3 regions of the Microbispora sp. H10836 genome follow, and region 3 is predicted to be linked to each of the others. Evidence: predicted binding sites of a transcription regulator. Region 3 holds the regulator's gene; each other region holds the start of a gene.
The links. The regulator LexA, encoded in region 3, represses DNA repair genes until DNA is damaged. The targets are predictions, from matches to a motif close to TCGAACANNTGTTCGA.
Positions count from the first base shown of each region.

Region 1 (5,500 bases), on a different contig from region 3:
ATCGTCCCCAAGGGGTCGCTGACCGAGGACGACGTGCTCATGGCCGTCCTCGACGCGGGGGCCGAGGAGGTCAACGACCTCGGCGACAACTTCGAGGTGGTCTGCGAGGCCTCCGACCTCATCCCGGTGCGCAAGGCGCTGCAGGACGCGGGGATCGACTACGAGTCGGCCGAGGCCAGCTTCGTCCCCACGCTCAACGTCCCCCTCGACGAGGACGGCGCCCGCAAGGTCTTCAAGCTCATCGACGCGCTCGAGGACAGCGACGACGTGCAGAACGTCTGGGCGAACTTCGACGTGAGCGACGAGGTCATGGAGAAGGTCGAGGCCTGACGCCGAAGTCGGACAGAGGGGCGGAAAACCGGTGGCAGCGGCCGACGGCGCCCGCATAGCCTGGCCTGCTGTGGAAATCCGTCATCTCACGAGCGACGACCTTGACGCCGTCCTCGACTCCCGCAGGCGCGCCTTCGGCCCGTTGTCCGGCGACGGCGCGCAGATGTGGCGCAAGCTCGTCACCCCGATGCTGCCCGAGGGCCGTTACCTGGGCGCCTTCGACGGCACCCGCCTCGTCGGCACGGCCAGGATCAACCCGTACGTCCAGTGGTGGCACGGCCGCCCGCAGTCGATGGGCGGCGTGGCGGGCGTGACGGTGGCGCCGGAGGACCGCGGCAGGGGAGTGGGCCGGACGCTCATGGACGCGGTGATCGAGCGCTGCGCGCAGCTCGGCCACGCCGTCTCCGCGCTGTACCCGGCCACCACGCCGCTGTACCGGAGCGCGGGCTACGAGCACGCCGGCGTGCTCCAGCGGATCACCCTGCCCGCCGAGGCGCTGCGTACGGTGGGCGACCCCGGCGGCGCGGTCAAGCTGCGCCGGATGGGCCCGTCCGACGCGGCCGAGCTCGTGGCCCTGATCGGCAGGGTGCACGCCGCCACGCGCGCGAGCGGGCCGCTGACCTTCGACGAGCGGACCTGGCGCCTGTGGCTGGAGGACGACGACGACTTCTGCTACCTGGCTGAGGACGGGTTCGTCGTCTACCGGTGGAACGACGGGGACATCGAGGTCGACAACCTGCTCGCGGAGTCGGAGGCGACGGCCCGGGCGCTGTGGTCGATGGTCGGCAGCGCCTCGTCCGTCGCGAAGTCGGTGACCGCCTGCGTCGACCCGGCCGACCCGGTGCTCTGGATGCTGCGGGAGCGGTCGAAGGACGAGGTCACCCAGACCCGGTGGATGTTCCGGCTGATCGACCTGCCCGGCGCGGTCGGGGGGCGCGGCTTCCCCGCCGGGCTGTCCGTCGAGATCCCCGTCGAGGTGACCGACTCCCGGCGCGCCGGCAACACGGGCGCGTGGCTGCTGCGGGTGGACGGGGGCTCGGGCTCCGCGACGCGCCGGGACACCGCGCCCGGAGAGAGCACCCGGCTCACGATCGGCGGCATGTCCGCGCTGTTCGCCGGTGTGCCCACGGCCACGCTCCGCCGCGCCGGCCTGCTGACCGGCGGCTCTCCCGAGGCCGACGACGCGCTGGACGCGGCCTTCGGCTGCGCCGCGTACATGATCGACTACTTCTGACACGCCCGCGCCGCCGCTGATCGCGATAGAGTGACCGGCCGAACAGGTGTTCGGCGCAGTGGCGGTGAGGTGCGGTGGCTGCGCCGGCCGGGATCAGGGAGGCGTGCCGGTGCGGTTGCCCCAGATGCGGGTGATGGGCGTGGATCCGGGGCTGACGCGGTGCGGTCTCGGCGCCGTGGAGGGCCGTCCCGGCGCGCCGCTGAGTCTGCTGTCGGTGGGGGTGGTCCGCACCCCGGCCGACGACGACATCGGGTCCCGGCTGGTCGTCATCGAGGCGGAGATCGAGCGCTGGCTCGACGAGATCAGACCGGACGCGGTCGCCGTCGAGCGGGTCTTCGCCCAGCACAACGTCCGCACGGTCATGGGGACGGCCCAGGCGTCGGCCGTCGCGATCGTCTGCGCGGCCCGGCGGGGGCTGCCGGTCGCGCTGCACACGCCGAGCGAGGTCAAGGCCGCCATCACGGGCAACGGCAACGCCGACAAGAAGCAGGTCGGCACGATGGTCACCCGGCTGCTGCGGCTCGACGCCATGCCCAAGCCCGCGGACGCCGCCGACGCGCTCGCCCTGGCCATCTGCCACGTCTGGCGCGGCGGCGTGCAGCACCGCCTGGCCGACGCCCTGGCCAGGGCCCGTCACGGCGGTGCGGGCGCCACTGGCACTGGGGGCTCTGGGGCCTCTGGTAGGACTGGGACGCCCGGCGAAGTCGCGGCCGGGCGTACGGACCGGGGAGGGAGCACGCGGTGATCGCATCCGTGGCGGGGCAGGTGGCGGCGATCGGGGCCGACAGCGCCGTGGTCGAGGTGGGCGGCGTCGGGATGCTCGTCCACTGCACCCCGGGGACCCTGGCGGGGCTGCGGGTCGGCGAACCCGCCCGGTTGTCCACCTCGCTCGTCGTTCGCGAGGACTCGCTCACGTTGTACGGCTTCGCCTCCGACGACGAGCGCACGGTCTTCGAACTGCTCCAGACGGCCAGCGGGGTCGGGCCGCGCCTGGCCCTGGCCATGCTCGCGGTCCACGCGCCCAACGCCCTGCGCGTCGCGGTGGCGAGCGCCGACATCAAGGCCCTGACGATGGTGCCGGGCATCGGCCAGAAGGGCGCGCAGCGCATCGTGCTCGAACTCAAGGACAAGCTCGGCACTCCGGCCGGGGCCGTCGACGCCGCGCTGAACGGCTCGGCCGCCGCGCCGGCCTGGCGCGACCAGGTCCACTCCGGGCTGGTGGGGCTGGGCTACTCGTCCCGCGACGCCGACGAGGCGGTGGCGGCGGTGACCGCGGAGGCCGAGGCGGAGGTCGCGGCCGGCCGCGCCCCGCAGGTGGCCGTGCTGCTGAAGTCCGCCCTGCGCGCACTGAGCGTGCGGTGACCGTGTGACGGGCTGATGGTTCGATGAAATTTTCACCGGGAAGCGGACAGGTCCCGGCAGGCCGAGCGGATGGTGTCGAGTGAGCTTCGAGCGGGATCTCGTGTCGCCCGAACCCGAGGGCGACGAGCGGGCGATCGAGGCCGCGCTGCGTCCCCGGCGTCTGGAGGAGTTCATCGGGCAGGGCCGGGTGCGCGAGCAGCTCTCGCTGGTGCTGGAGAGCGCCCTGCGCCGCAACCGCCCGCCCGACCACGTCCTGATGAGCGGGGGTCCCGGGCTCGGCAAGACGACGCTGGCCATGATCATCGCTTCCGAGCTGGGCGCGCCGCTGCGGATGACCTCAGGTCCGGCGCTGGAGCGCGCGGGCGACCTCGCCGCGATCCTGTCCACGCTGACCGAGGGCGAGGTCCTGTTCATCGACGAGATCCACCGCATGGCCCGCCCGGCGGAGGAGATGCTCTACCTGGCCATGGAGGACTTCCGGGTCGACATCGTGGTCGGCAAGGGCCCCGGCGCCACCTCGATCCCTCTCGACATCGCCCCGTTCACGCTGGTCGGGGCCACCACGCGGGCGGGGCTGCTGCCCGCGCCGCTGCGCGACAGGTTCGGTTTCACCGCGCACATGGACTTCTACGAGGTGGCCGAGCTCGAGCAGGTGCTGCGGCGCTCCGCCCGGCTGCTGTCGGTGGAGCTGCCGGACGAGGGCGCCCATGAGATCGCCCGCCGGTCACGGGGGACGCCCCGGATCGCCAACCGCCTGCTGCGGCGGGTGCGCGACTTCGCCGAGGTACGCGCCGAAGGCGTGATCACCATGGATGTCGCGGCGGCGGCGCTCAACCTGTACGAGGTCGACGCCGAGGGGCTGGACCGGCTCGACCGGGCCGTGCTCGACGCGTTGCTGCGCAAGTTCGGCGGCGGCCCGGTGGGCCTGTCGACGCTCGCGGTGGCCGTGGGGGAGGAGCCGGAGACCGTCGAGGTCGTGGCCGAGCCCTTCCTGGTGCGTCAGGGGCTGCTGGCCCGCACTCCGCGGGGCCGAGTCGCCACCGCCGCGGCCTGGGCGCACCTCGGCCTGACTCCGCCCCCCGACGCCGTGGGCGCGGTCGCCGCGCCCACGCTCTTCGACGACAAGTGAGCGCCCCTCCGTCGGCGCCGGCACGGACGCGGCGGCTGGAAGCGGAAAGCGGGGCAAAGAGGTAACAGACCGATTGCGAAGCCCATGAAACGGGAACTTTCCTGCCCGCCAGGCCGTGGGTTCGTTGCCGGGCTTCTGCGGGCTCGCATACACTGCGTGGCTTGACTGGCCGTTCTTGCGACACGAGAAGCGTCGCGGTGGCCCGCGTGTGAAGCGCACAAGACCTCCGGCGCCAGGCCGGTTCATCACGTTACGGAAGGGTGGCCCCCGTGGGTAACAACCCGCTTGGGACGTTCCTGCCACTGATCTTGCTGGTAGTGGTTTTCTACTTCCTCCTGATCCGCCCGCAGCGCAAGCGGCAGCAGGAGCAGATCCGGATGCAGAACTCCCTCACCCCGGGCGTCCGGGTCATGACCACGACAGGCCTGTTCGCGACGGTCGTCGCCCTCGAGGACGACGACGTCGTGCTGGAGCTGGCCCCCGGCGTCGAGACCCGCTGGGTCAAGGCGGCGATCGGCCGGGTGCTCACTCCTGTTGACGAGGTGACGAGCGGGGAGACCGAGGGGACCGTGGCGGAAGGTTCCGACACGGGGAACGGTGACGACACGAGCACCAAGCAGTCCTGAGTAGGCTGATCACAACTTTTCGACGAAAGAACTGACCTCCAGTGGCCCCACCGACAAGTAGCCAGAGCAAGCCTGGACGCACACTCCTGCTGCTCCTTGCGCTCATCCTCGTCATGGGCGCGACGGTCGCCCTCCAGAAGGCGTTCGTCCCCAAATTCGGCCTCGACCTCGCGGGCGGCACCACGGTGACGCTCTCGCCGGTCACGGCGAACGGGAAGGCGCCGTCGCAGGAGAGCCTCGACCGAGCCGTGACGATCATCCGGCAGCGTGTCAACGGCACCGGCATCTCCGACGCCCAGGTCGCGAAGGCGAACGACAACATCGTGATCCAGATCCCGGGCGCGGGCCGGGACGAGGCGCTGCGACTGGTGTCGACCACCGCCGAACTGCGTATGCGGCAGGTGCTCGCGGTGGCCGCCGCCACGAACCAGCCGGCCGCGGTGCCCACGGCGGCCCCGACGCCGAGCTCGTCGGCGGCGGCGACGCCCGCGGCCACTGCGGGTGAGTCGACCCCTGCCAGGGAGAGCGCGCCTCCCAGCGGGAACGCCTCTCCGGCCGGCCGCGTCCTCTCGAAGGCGCTGACCGCGCCGTCCCCGGAGCCGACGAGCACCTCGACGAGGGCCACGACCCACCGCAGGGCCGGCGCCGGGGCCGCCCGGGCCAAGGCCTCGCCCTCGGCCACTCCGAGCCCATCGCCACCGGCCGCTTCGGAGGACGCCGGCGACCCACTGGCCGGTCAGGACACCAGCGGCATCGAGCCGGCGCTGCTGGACGAATTCCGTAAGATCGACTGCACCGCGAAGAACCGCGGTCAGGGCG
Region 1 covers NZ_JABBWU010000009.1:59,620-65,119, reverse strand. The annotation lists gene HHX30_RS18000 (YebC/PmpR family DNA-binding transcriptional regulator) at 1-330, shown strand, start outside; gene eis (enhanced intracellular survival protein Eis) at 401-1,564, shown strand; gene ruvC (crossover junction endodeoxyribonuclease RuvC) at 1,689-2,309, shown strand; gene ruvA (Holliday junction branch migration protein RuvA) at 2,306-2,926, shown strand; gene ruvB (Holliday junction branch migration DNA helicase RuvB) at 3,006-4,055, shown strand; gene yajC (preprotein translocase subunit YajC) at 4,325-4,681, shown strand; gene secD (protein translocase subunit SecD) at 4,795-5,500, shown strand, end outside.
Region 1: the regulator LexA is predicted to act here: its motif matches at 1,603-1,618, upstream of ruvC (crossover junction endodeoxyribonuclease RuvC).

Region 2 (5,500 bases), on a different contig from region 3:
CTCCTTGACCAGCTCCGCCTTGGCCTGCTCGGCCGTCAGGCCCGCGACCCGCTCCAGGATCTCCTGCCGCCGCTCGGCCACCCGGTCCAGCTCCTCGCGGCGGTCGGCCAGCTCGGTCTCCGTCTCGGCCAGCTTGCGGGCCCGCTCGGTCTGCCTGCGCGCCTCCTCGTCGAGCCGCTGCTCACGCTCGGCCAGCCGGTTCTCGCGGCGCTCGAGATCGGAGCGGAGCTCCTTGAGCTCGGTCTTGAGGATGCGCGCCTCCTCCTCGACCTCCTTGCGCGTCAGCGCGGCACTCTCGGCCAGTGTCTCCGACTTCTTGAGAATCTCCCCCGCGTCACGCTCCGCCTTCGTACGAATCTCCTCGGCCTCGCGCCTGGCGCGTTCGAGTTCCTCGTTGACCTCGGCCTTCACCTCGGCGAGTTGCTCGGGTGAGGGGCCGGACGGTGCGACGACGCCGCCGGTGCGGCGCATGACTATGACAAGGGCGGCGATCATCACGAGAGCCAGCAGCACCACCGCAACCGCAAGAACGATCACGATCGTGTCCATGCGCTCACCCCTCACGACAACTCTTGGCAGGGGTCACACACGCAGCACGGCAGCACCCGGTGGCGCCACCAGGACAAATATGGTCGCAATGCCCGGACGCCCCGAGGGGCGGCCGATATGGCCCGAAGGCCGGTCAAAGTCTCTCGTCCGTCGTGTACACCGTTATGGCAATCCGCGCTGCGCGGAGTAACTCCTCACTGCGGTCGAGATTAAGCGTCAGAGAGGTAACGAGCAAGCAAAGATGCCCTGTCAAGTGACTTTTGCATGGTGCTATGGCTCACTCGAAAGTATCCGGAAGCCCATCTGACGGGCTGCCTTCGGCCTCGATCGCCTCTCGGACCACGCGGAAGGCCAGGCCCGGCGAGTAGCCCTTGCGGGCCAGCATGCCGACCAATCGTCGCATGCGCGCCTGCGGCTCCACCCCTCGGGTGGCCGCCAGTTTCCGCTCCACCAGCCTGCGCGCGGTCTCGGTCTCCTCGTCGGGATCGAGCCGCCCGACGGCGTCCTTGACCGTCTCCTCCGCGACGCCGCGCTGCCGCAGTTCCTGGGCGAGCGCGCGGCGGGCGAGGCCGCGACCGGCGTGCCGGGAGCTCACCCACGCGGCGGCGAACGCCTCGTCGTCGATGAGCCCGACCTCGGAGAACCGCTCCAGCACGGCGTCGGCCGCCTCCTCGGGCACGTCCCGCTTGCGCAACGCCTCCGCGAGCTGGGCCCGGGTCTTGGGCGCCATCGTCAGCAGCCGCAGGCAGATGGCCCTGGCCACCGCCTCCGGGTCGGCCGGCGGCCCCTCGCTCGCCGCGGTGCCCTCCTGCGGCCCGTCGGGCAGCCACCCTCCGGACCGCTGGCGCGGCTCACCCCTGTCTCCCCGGCTGTCTCCCCGGCGCCGCCTGCCGCGCCCCTGACGCCGGCGTCCGGGCCCGGGATCCTCCCGGCCCGATGCGTCACGCTCCCAGAGACCGCCCCCGCCGGAGCCCGCGGTGTCGTCCCCGGCACCGCCGAAGCCCTCGGCACCGCCCAAACCCCCGGTGTCGCCGAAGCCCTCGGCGCCATCACCACCGCGCCGGCCCGAAGCACCACCGGAGCGCCTGCGGATCTCCGCCCGCAGGGCGGCGATCGTCGCGGACGCGTCCTCGGCGGATCCGGGCGGCTCTTCGGCTGGTCCCCAGGGTCCGGAGTTCCAGTCCCCCGGCCCGATCTCGCCCTCCGGGCGGGGGGACTCCTCACGCCTCATGCCTGCGCTCAGACGTCACCCGGCTTGGGCGTGGCGGCCGCCTTGCCGCCCCGGCCGGCCGCAGCTGCGGGCGCCCGGCCGGACGCGGGAGCGGGCGGCGCCGCCGGAGCGGCGGCGGGCTCGCCCGGCGTGTCGAGCCGCGGCCCGACTCCGAGCTTCTCCTTGATCTTCTTCTCGATCTCGTTGGCGATGTCGGGGTTGTTCTTCAGGAAGTTGCGGGCGTTCTCCTTGCCCTGCCCGAGCTGGTCGCCCTCGTACGTGTACCAGGCGCCGGCCTTGCGCACGAACCCGTGCTCGACGCCCATGTCGATCAGGCCGCCCTCGCGGGAGATGCCGATGCCGTAGAGGATGTCGAAGTCGGCCTGGCGGAAGGGCGGGGCCATCTTGTTCTTGACGACCTTCACCCGGGTCCGGTTGCCGACCGGCTCGGTGCCGTCCTTGAGCGTCTCGATCCTGCGCACGTCGAGCCGCACCGACGCGTAGAACTTCAGCGCCTTACCACCCGTGGTGGTCTCGGGGCTTCCGAACATGACGCCGATCTTCTCGCGGAGCTGGTTGATGAAGATGGCGGTCGTCCGGGTCTGGTTCAGGGCGCCGGCGACCTTGCGCAGGGCCTGCGACATGAGCCGGGCCTGGAGGCCGACGTGGCTGTCGCCCATCTCGCCCTCGATCTCGGCCTTCGGCACGAGGGCCGCCACCGAGTCGATCACGATGATGTCGACGGCGCCGGAGCGGATCAGCATGTCCGCGATCTCGAGCGCCTGCTCACCGGTGTCCGGCTGGGACACGAGCAACGCGTCGACGTCGACCCCCAGCTTCTTCGCGTACTCGGGGTCGAGGGCGTGCTCGGCGTCGATGAAGGCGGCGATGCCGCCGCCCTTCTGGGCGTTGGCCACGGCGTGCAGGGCGACCGTCGTCTTACCGGAGGACTCGGGGCCGTACACCTCGACGATCCGGCCACGGGGGAAGCCGCCGATGCCGAGGGCGACGTCGAGGGCGATCGCACCGGTGGGGATGACCTCGATCGGGGCACGCGCGTCGTCTCCGAGGCGCATGACGGTGCCCTTGCCGAACTGCCGCTCGATTTGCGCGAGGGCGGTCTCAAGGGCCTTCTCGCGGTCGTTGATTGCCATTGGGTGCCCCCTGGAGGGTGGTCGTCTGCTCGGTCACCGAAAAGCTACGGGGTGCCACCGACATTTTCCGGAGCTTCCCGCACACCGCCAGGGAGGCGGGCCGGGAGTCTGCCGCGCCCCGGCGACCTGACGGCGCGCACCCCGGAGGCGACCAGTCCAATATAGCCGAACGACTGTTCGATCACCGGATCATCCGGAGGAAATCCGATCCTTCAGCTTCAGGGGAGGAGTCCGGACCCTGCGAGTGGCGGCCCGGCGAAGCCGGGACAGCCCAGAGCGCCAAGCGCTCATGATTTGCTCCTTCCACTGACAGCCAGGCAAAGCGCTCGTAAAATGCGAACATGCGTACGGCCTACAAGGTGCGGATCTACCCCACCGCCGAACAAGCGACGGCGCTGAACCGCACCTTCGGCTGCCTGCGCCTGGTCTGGACCACCGTCCTGGCGTGGCGGCAGGGCCCGCTACCGCACCGAGGGAGTGAAGACCTCCTATGCGCACACCGACCGGTACCTGACCGAGCTGAAACGCGACGGCGGCCACGACTTCCTGTACGAGGTCTCCAGCGTCCCGTTGCAGCAGGCTTTGCGGCACCAGCACAGGGCGTTCGTGAACTTCTTCGCCGGACGCGCCAAGTATCCGCGGTTCAAGTCACGGCATGGCCGCCAGTGCGCGACCTACACACGCAGCGCGTTCCGCTGGCGCGACGGGCGACTGCACCTGGCGAAGATGGACGGCCCGCTGGAGTTCGTGTGGTCCTGGCCGGAGGTCGACCCCGCCACGATCAACCCGACCACGGTAACCGTCTCCCGCGACAACGACGGCCGCTGGTACGCCTCCCTGACGGTGGAGGCTGCAACCGGACCCGAGCCGCTGCCCGCCGTTGGCGGCCAGATCGGGGTCGACCTCGGCGTGAGCGACTTCGCCGTGCTGTCCACCGGTGAGAAGATTTCCAACCCGCGCCATTTGGAGCGCAAGGCCAAAAACCTGGCCCGCTACCAGCGCAGAATGGCCCGCAAGCAGCGCGGATCGGCCAACCGGGCCAAGGCCAGGGCGAAGGTCGCCCGCGCCCACACCACCCGCGCCGACTTCCTGCACCGAACCTCCACACGGCTGGTCCGCGACCACGACCTGATCGTGATGAAGACCTCAACGTCAAAGGCATGGTCCGCAACCGGCACCTCGCCCGGGCGATCTCCGACTGCGGGTGGGGCGAGTTCCGCCGCCAACTCGAATACAAAACCCAGCGGTACGGGCGGCGCCTGGTCGTGATCGACCGCTGGTTTCCCAGCTCGAAGACGTGCAGCGCGTGCGGGCACCTGCTCGCCGAACTCTCTCTGTCCACACGGCACTGGACGTGCCCGGACTGCGGCACCCGGCACGACCGGGACGTCAACGCCGCCAAGAACATCCTGGCCGCTGGTCGAGCGGTGTCTGCCTGTGGAGCTGACGTAAGTCCGCAAGGGTCCTCCCTCGGCGGTCGGCGGTGAAGCAGGAAGCCCAGCCCGTGAGGGCGGGAATCCAGGTCCTTCAGGGCCGGGAGGAAGTCAAATTCCTGGGCGTTACCTCCCCATGGTTGCCAGCTCGCTGACCTGGGACGATCCTTGTAGCCAAAGCTGGATCTCCCGCTGGAGGGGCCACGTGACGGGCACCGGCGACTACAGCGGACAGCGCCTGATCCACCTCGCGGCGCTCGCGGCGCGGCTCCCCGAACACGGTCTCGCCGCGCGCCTGCTCGGCACGGACGATCCGGTCCTGTCCGTCCGGCACCCGGGCACCGGCAGGCGGACGATCGTCTTCGCGACGCCCGCCAGGGAAGGATGGATGTTCCTGTGGGCCCCGGGCGGCCAGGAGAGCGCCGACGACCCCGGCCGTGCGGCCGAGATGATCAGCCGGACGCTCTCCGGGCACCCCTGACCCTCCCGGGCCCGGCCCGTCAGCGGACGACTTCGCCCAGCTTGACCCGGGCGCCGGTGCGGAGCACCGCCCGCCGGTAGACGCGGGCCGCGCCCAGCAGGACGGCGGCCACGGCCACGACCATGAGCACTCCGGCGATGAGGATCTCCCCCAGCGGCACGTCCGCGGCCGCCGTACGCACCGGCATGACCATCGAGGAGAACGGCGGCACGAGCGACAGGACGCGCGCGAGTGTGCCGGTGGGCTCGAGGGCGGCGAAGTAGGCCGTCACGTAGGTGAGCATCATCAGCGTGGTCATCGGCGTCAGGACGCTGTTGAGCTCCTCCTGCCGCGAGACCAGCGAGCCGAAGGCGGCGGCGAGCGCCGAGAAGAAGGCGTAGCCGAGCACGAACCAGACGATCGCGCTGACCAGGATTCCCGCCATTCCGGGCGGCAGGTCGGCCGTGAAGCCGGTCGCGAAGGACACCGCGAGGCCGACGACGATGATCACGGCGAGATTGATCAGTCCCAGCGCGCCCAGCCCGACGATCTTGCCGCCGAGGAGCTGCCAGGGACGCACCGAGGTGAGCAGGATCTCGACGATCCGGCTGCCCTTCTCCTCCACCACGCCCATGGCGACGTACATCGCGCTGTAGATGAGCAGGAAGAACAGCACCATCACGAGGAGCGTGGC
Region 2 covers NZ_JABBWU010000001.1:796,441-801,940, forward strand. The annotation lists gene rny (ribonuclease Y) at 1-549, opposite strand, end outside; gene recX (recombination regulator RecX) at 827-1,780, opposite strand; gene recA (recombinase RecA) at 1,789-2,913, opposite strand; partial or broken gene HHX30_RS03695 (RNA-guided endonuclease InsQ/TnpB family protein) at 3,255-4,501, shown strand; gene HHX30_RS03700 (hypothetical protein) at 4,552-4,827, shown strand; gene HHX30_RS03705 (ABC transporter permease) at 4,847-5,500, opposite strand, start outside.
Region 2: the regulator LexA is predicted to act here: its motif matches at 3,079-3,094, upstream of recA (recombinase RecA).

Region 3 (5,500 bases):
GACAAAATTACGCCCGAGCCACAAACAAGTCATAGAGAAGTAGGCGTGCGGTCAGGGCATGCCGCGACCACCACCGCTCCGGCGGTGGTCTGGGGTGCGCGCCTGACCGTATGGCTCACCGTCGGCGTGCGCCCCGCGTGGGAGGCACGTCTTGTACAGACGCATTATCGGCGGGCTGGCGACCGCCGCCGCGATGGCGGCGACCGTTCTCGTCGTCACCGGTACGCCGGCGAACGCCGCAGGAACGGGCACCGGCTACCTGCACACCAGCGGAAACAAGATCGTCGACAGCACCGGCGCCACGGTCCGGCTGACCGGCATCAACTGGTTCGGCATGGAGACCGACAACAAGACCTTCCACGGGCTGTGGGCGAACAACCCGTGGCGGAGCCAGATCGACCTCATGGCGAACCTGGGCTACAACACCCTGCGGGTGCCGTTCTCCGACGACGCGCTGAAGCCGGGCGCGCAGGCGACGAGCGTCAACACCGCCTCCAACCCCGACCTGATCGGCCTGTCGCCGCTGCAGATCCTCGACAAGGTCGTGGACTACGCGGGCCAGAAGGGCATGCGCATCATCCTCGACCGGCACCGGCCGACCAGCGCGGGCCAGACCGCGCTGTGGTACACCTCCGGAGTCCCCGAGTCGACCTGGATCACCAACTGGAAGTCGCTGGCCCAGCACTACGCCGGCAACCCCACCGTCATCGGGGCGGACCTGCACAACGAGCCGCACGCCGACGGCACCAACCCGAACGCCACCGGCTCCTGCTGGGGCTGCGGCGACCAGTCGCGTGACTGGCGCCTGGCGGCCGAGCGGGCGGGCAACGCGATCCTGTCCGTGCAGCCCAACTGGCTGATCTTCGTGGAGGGCGTGAGCTGCCCGAGCGGCGGCCTGTCCAACATCTGGGACAACGACACCAGCAACGACGAGGACTGCGGCTGGTGGGGCGGCAACCTCACCAAGGCCGGCCAGTTCCCCGTACGGCTGAACGTGGCCAACCGGCTCGTCTACTCGCCGCACGAGTACGCCACATCGGTCTTCCACCAGAACTGGTTCGACGACCCGAACTACCCGGCCAACATGCCGGCCATCTGGGACAAGTACTGGGGATACCTGTACAAGCAGAACATCGCCCCGATCATGGTCGGCGAGTTCGGCACCACGCTGGCCAGCAACATCGACAAGGTCTGGCTCCAGGAGCTCATGAAGTACATGGGCACCGGAGTGAACGGCATGTCCTTCACCTACTGGTCGTGGAACCCCAACTCGGGTGACACGGGCGGCATCCTGAAGGACGACTGGGCCACGGTCGACCAGGCCAAGCAGAGCATCATCTCGCCGTACCTCATCCCGCCGGTGGGCGACAACCCGCCGGTGTCGCCCTCGCCGCGCGTCTCGCCGAGCGTGTCGCCGCCTGTGTCCCCGTCCGCGTCCCCCTCGGTGTCGCCCTCGGTGTCGCCGTCGTCTCCGGGTGGCAAGACCTGCACCGCCACGTACAAGGTCGCCAACCAGTACCCCGGCGGCTTCCAGGGCGAGGTCACGGTGAAGGCCGGTTCCTCGGCCATCTCGGGCTGGACCGTGAAGTGGGCCTTCCCGAACGGCCAGAGCATCAGCCAGCTGTGGAACGGCACGCTCAGCGCGAGCGGCGCCAACGTCACGGTGACGAACCTGTCCTACAACGGCGCGCTCGGGGCCGGGGCCTCGACCATGTTCGGCTTCAACGGCGGCTGGTCCGGCAGCAACGGCGTTCCGTCCTCGGTGAGCTGCACGGCGAGCTGAGCGGGCGGGTCACGTCAGCGCGGCGGCGATCCTGGACAGGATCTCCTCCAGGATCGCCTCCGATGTCGCGAAGTTGAGGCGGGCGAAGGTGTCGCCGCCTCCGTAGTTCGGGCCCGGGTTGAGTTTGACCCGGGCCTCCCGCTCCAGGAAACGCGCCGCGTCGGGCACGCCGAAGTCGAGCCATGCGAGATAGGTGGCCTCGGGCATGCGGTAGCCGACCGACGGGAGCCGCTCGGCGATGCGCCTGCGGTTGCGGTCCAGGATCGCCAGCACCTCCTCCAGCCACGCGTCGCCGTGCCGCCACGCGGCCACCGTGGCCTCCACGCCGAGGACACTGGGCGCCCCGTAGATGTGGGCGGGCTGGCGGCCGAGCGCGTCCCTGACGTCCTTCGCACCGATGTGGGCCACCGAGCAGTGCAGGCCGCCCATGTTGAAGGCCTTGCTGGCGGAGGTCAGCGTGACCGTGCGCTCGGGGAGGACCGTGGCGAACGGGATGTGGCGGGCCGGGGCGTACGTCAGGTCGGCGTGGATCTCGTCGGCGATCACGAGCGTGCCGTGCCGGTCGGCGTACGCGGCGACCGCCTCGAGCTCCTCACGGGTGAACGAGCGGCCCGACGGGTTCTGCGGGTTGACCAGCAGGAGCACCCGGACGGGCTCGCCCGGGACCTCGAACCTGCCGTCGGCCGTCAGCGGCATGGGCACCAGGCGGCGGTTCATCCCGGTGATGGTGGCGAGGAAGGGGTCGTAGGCCGGAACGTGCAGCGCCACGGCGTCGCCGGGGTCGGTCATGACGTGCAGCAGCACCTGGAGGGCCTGGTTGAGGTCGGTGTAGGACCGCACGCGGGCCGGATCGGCTCGCCAGCCGTACCGCGCCTCCATGCGCTCGGCGAACGCCTCCGCCAGGGGCCCGGCGGTCGGCTCGTCCAGCCAGGCGGGATAGCCGAGATCTGTCGCGGCGCGTCTCGCGATGGCCTCCGTGACCGCCTCGGGCACAGGGAAGTCCATGTCGGCGACCCAGGCGGGGATGACGCCGGACGCGGCGTGGGCCCATTTGATTCCGTCACGGCGGCGGGCCGCATCCAGGGACAGCGAGTCGAGTTTCATCCGACTCACCCTAATTGCCGATTAGCGACTACCGGAAAGGCGGTCGTCGCGCCCCGCGGTGCTGGGTGCCGCGGGGCGCGACGCGGCTACAGCTTGCGCAGGACGGCCGTGACCTTGCCGAGCACGGTTGCCTCGTCACCGGGGATCGGCTCGTAGTTCGGGTTGTGGGGCACCAGCCACACGTGCCCGTCCTTGCGCTTGAACGTCTTCACGGTGGCCTCGCCGTCGATCATGGCGGCCACGATGTCGCCGTTGTCGGCGACCGGCTGCTGCCGCACCACGACCCAGTCGCCGTCGGCGATGGCGGCCTCGATCATCGAGTCGCCGGAGACCTGGAGCAGGAACAGCGTGCCCTCGCCCACGAGCTGCTTGGGCAGCGCGAACACGTCCTCGATGCTCTGCTCGGCGAGGATGGGACCACCGGCGGCGATGCGGCCGACCAGCGGCACGTACGCGGCCGTCGGCCGGTTGAACCCGGCCTCCTCCTCGGTGGTGGCGTCCGGATCCACCCACAGCACCGGCTCTCCGGGCAGCCGGACCTCCAGGGCGCGGGGGCGGTGCGGGTCACGCCGGAGGTAGCCCTTACGCTGGAGCGCCGTGAGCTGGTGCGACACGCTGGAGGTGCTCGTCAGCTGTACTGCCTCCCCGATCTCCCGCATGGACGGCGGATAGCCGCGCTGCTGGACCGAGTCGCGGATCACCTCGAGGATCTTCCGCTGCCTGGGGGTGAGGCCAAGCGAGTCGCGCCTGCGAACCGCGAGGTCGCTGACGCCATCCGCTTGCTCACTACGGTCACCCACGATGCCACCTCTCAATCCGTGTTCCTCATGTCGCACAGAGCGACCGTACCGCGATTCAAGATCACCGTCAAACAATTGTTCGATATCCAGCGAAATCGCCGATCTCGCCGTCCACATCATCGTACGGGAGTTCGATCGATCCCGTGTTCGATTTACCCGATCTTCCAGGGTCGATGTACGTCCAGGTCAGAGCCTTGCGGAAATCGCGGAGGAAAAGCGCCGTAAAGGGTCTGTCTCGCGGCCGGCGGGGCAGGTGATGCGGCCGTGACCAGAGGTGCGACACGCGCGCCGAACAGGCACTTCCCCTCCCGGGGCCGCTTCGACTTGCGTTCAAGGTCGGGCACTTCTACGGTTGGACCACAACATCTAGTAGTCACACCGGTGTAAGTTCACCACACCTTGTGTTCGGGATGGGCGTTCAGGGAGGCGATGGAGTGCACTGTCCGTTCTGTCGCAACCCGGACACGCGGGTCGTGGACAGCCGCGCCGCCGAGGACGGGGCGGCGATCCGTCGCCGGCGCACCTGTCCCGAATGCGGGCGCAGGTTCACCACCCAGGAGACGGTGCTGCTGATGGTGAGCAAGCGCAGCGGGGTCACCGAGCCGTTCTCCCGGGAGAAGGTCGTCGCCGGCGTGCGGCGGGCCTGCCAGGGACGCCCGGTCAGCGAGGACTCCCTCGCCCAGCTCGGGCAGCGGGTCGAGGAGAGCATCCGGGGCACCGGCGCGGCCGAGATCGCCTCCCACGAGGTGGGCCTGGCCATCCTCGGTCCGCTCCGCGACCTCGACGAGGTGGCGTACCTGCGCTTCGCGTCGGTCTACCGCAGCTTCGAGACGCTGGCGGACTTCGAGGCGGAGATCGAGCGGCTCCGCGCGGCCCACGGCCCGGAGGGCGAGGAGTAGGCGCCTTCCGGGGGACCGGGACGAGGCGGGCGGCGGCGCGCGACGGCGCGGCGCGACGATGTGGTTGTAACGAGCGTGGTCCGGAGGAGGGGCTCCATCGGGCCCTGGGAGGGGGAAGTCATGACGGAGACCGTGAGCGGCACCGTATCGGGTACGGGGGGCCGGGGGGGCAAGCGCCCGCGCAAGGGCCTGAAGATGAAGCGCGTCTTCACCACCCCGGGCGTCCACCCGTACGACGAGGTCCGCTGGGAGCGGCGCGACGTCGTGATGACGAACTGGCGGGACGGCTCGGTCAACTTCGAGCAGCACGGCGTCGAGTTCCCCGACTTCTGGTCGGTCAACGCGGCCAACATCGTCACCACCAAGTACTTCCGCGGGGCGGTGGGCACCCCGCAGCGCGAGTCGAGTCTCAAGCAGCTCGTCGACCGGGTGGTGGGCGTCTACACCAGGACCGGTGTCGAGCACGGCTACTTCGCCTCCGAGGAGGACGCCGAGATCTTCGACCACGAGCTCAAGCACGCGCTGATCCACCAGATCTTCAGCTTCAACTCGCCGGTGTGGTTCAACGTCGGCACCCGCTCGCCCCAGCAGGTGAGCGCCTGCTTCATCCTCGCCGTGGACGACACGATGGAGTCGATCCTCGACTGGTACAAGGAAGAAGGCGTCATCTTCAAGGGCGGCTCGGGCTCCGGGGTCAACCTCTCCCGCATCCGCTCGTCCAAGGAACTGCTGTCCAGCGGTGGCACGGCCAGCGGCCCGGTCTCCTTCATGCGCGGCGCCGACGCGTCCGCCGGCACCATCAAGTCGGGCGGCGCCACCCGCAGGGCGGCCAAGATGGTCGTCCTCGACGTGGACCACCCCGACATCGAGGAGTTCATCGAGACCAAGGCGCGCGAGGAGGACAAGGTCCGCGC
Region 3 covers NZ_JABBWU010000015.1:123,546-129,045, reverse strand. The annotation lists gene HHX30_RS41970 (cellulase family glycosylhydrolase) at 152-1,783, shown strand; gene HHX30_RS26290 (MalY/PatB family protein) at 1,793-2,887, opposite strand; gene lexA (transcriptional repressor LexA) at 2,974-3,690, opposite strand; gene nrdR (transcriptional regulator NrdR) at 4,122-4,586, shown strand; gene HHX30_RS26275 (vitamin B12-dependent ribonucleotide reductase) at 4,707-5,500, shown strand, end outside.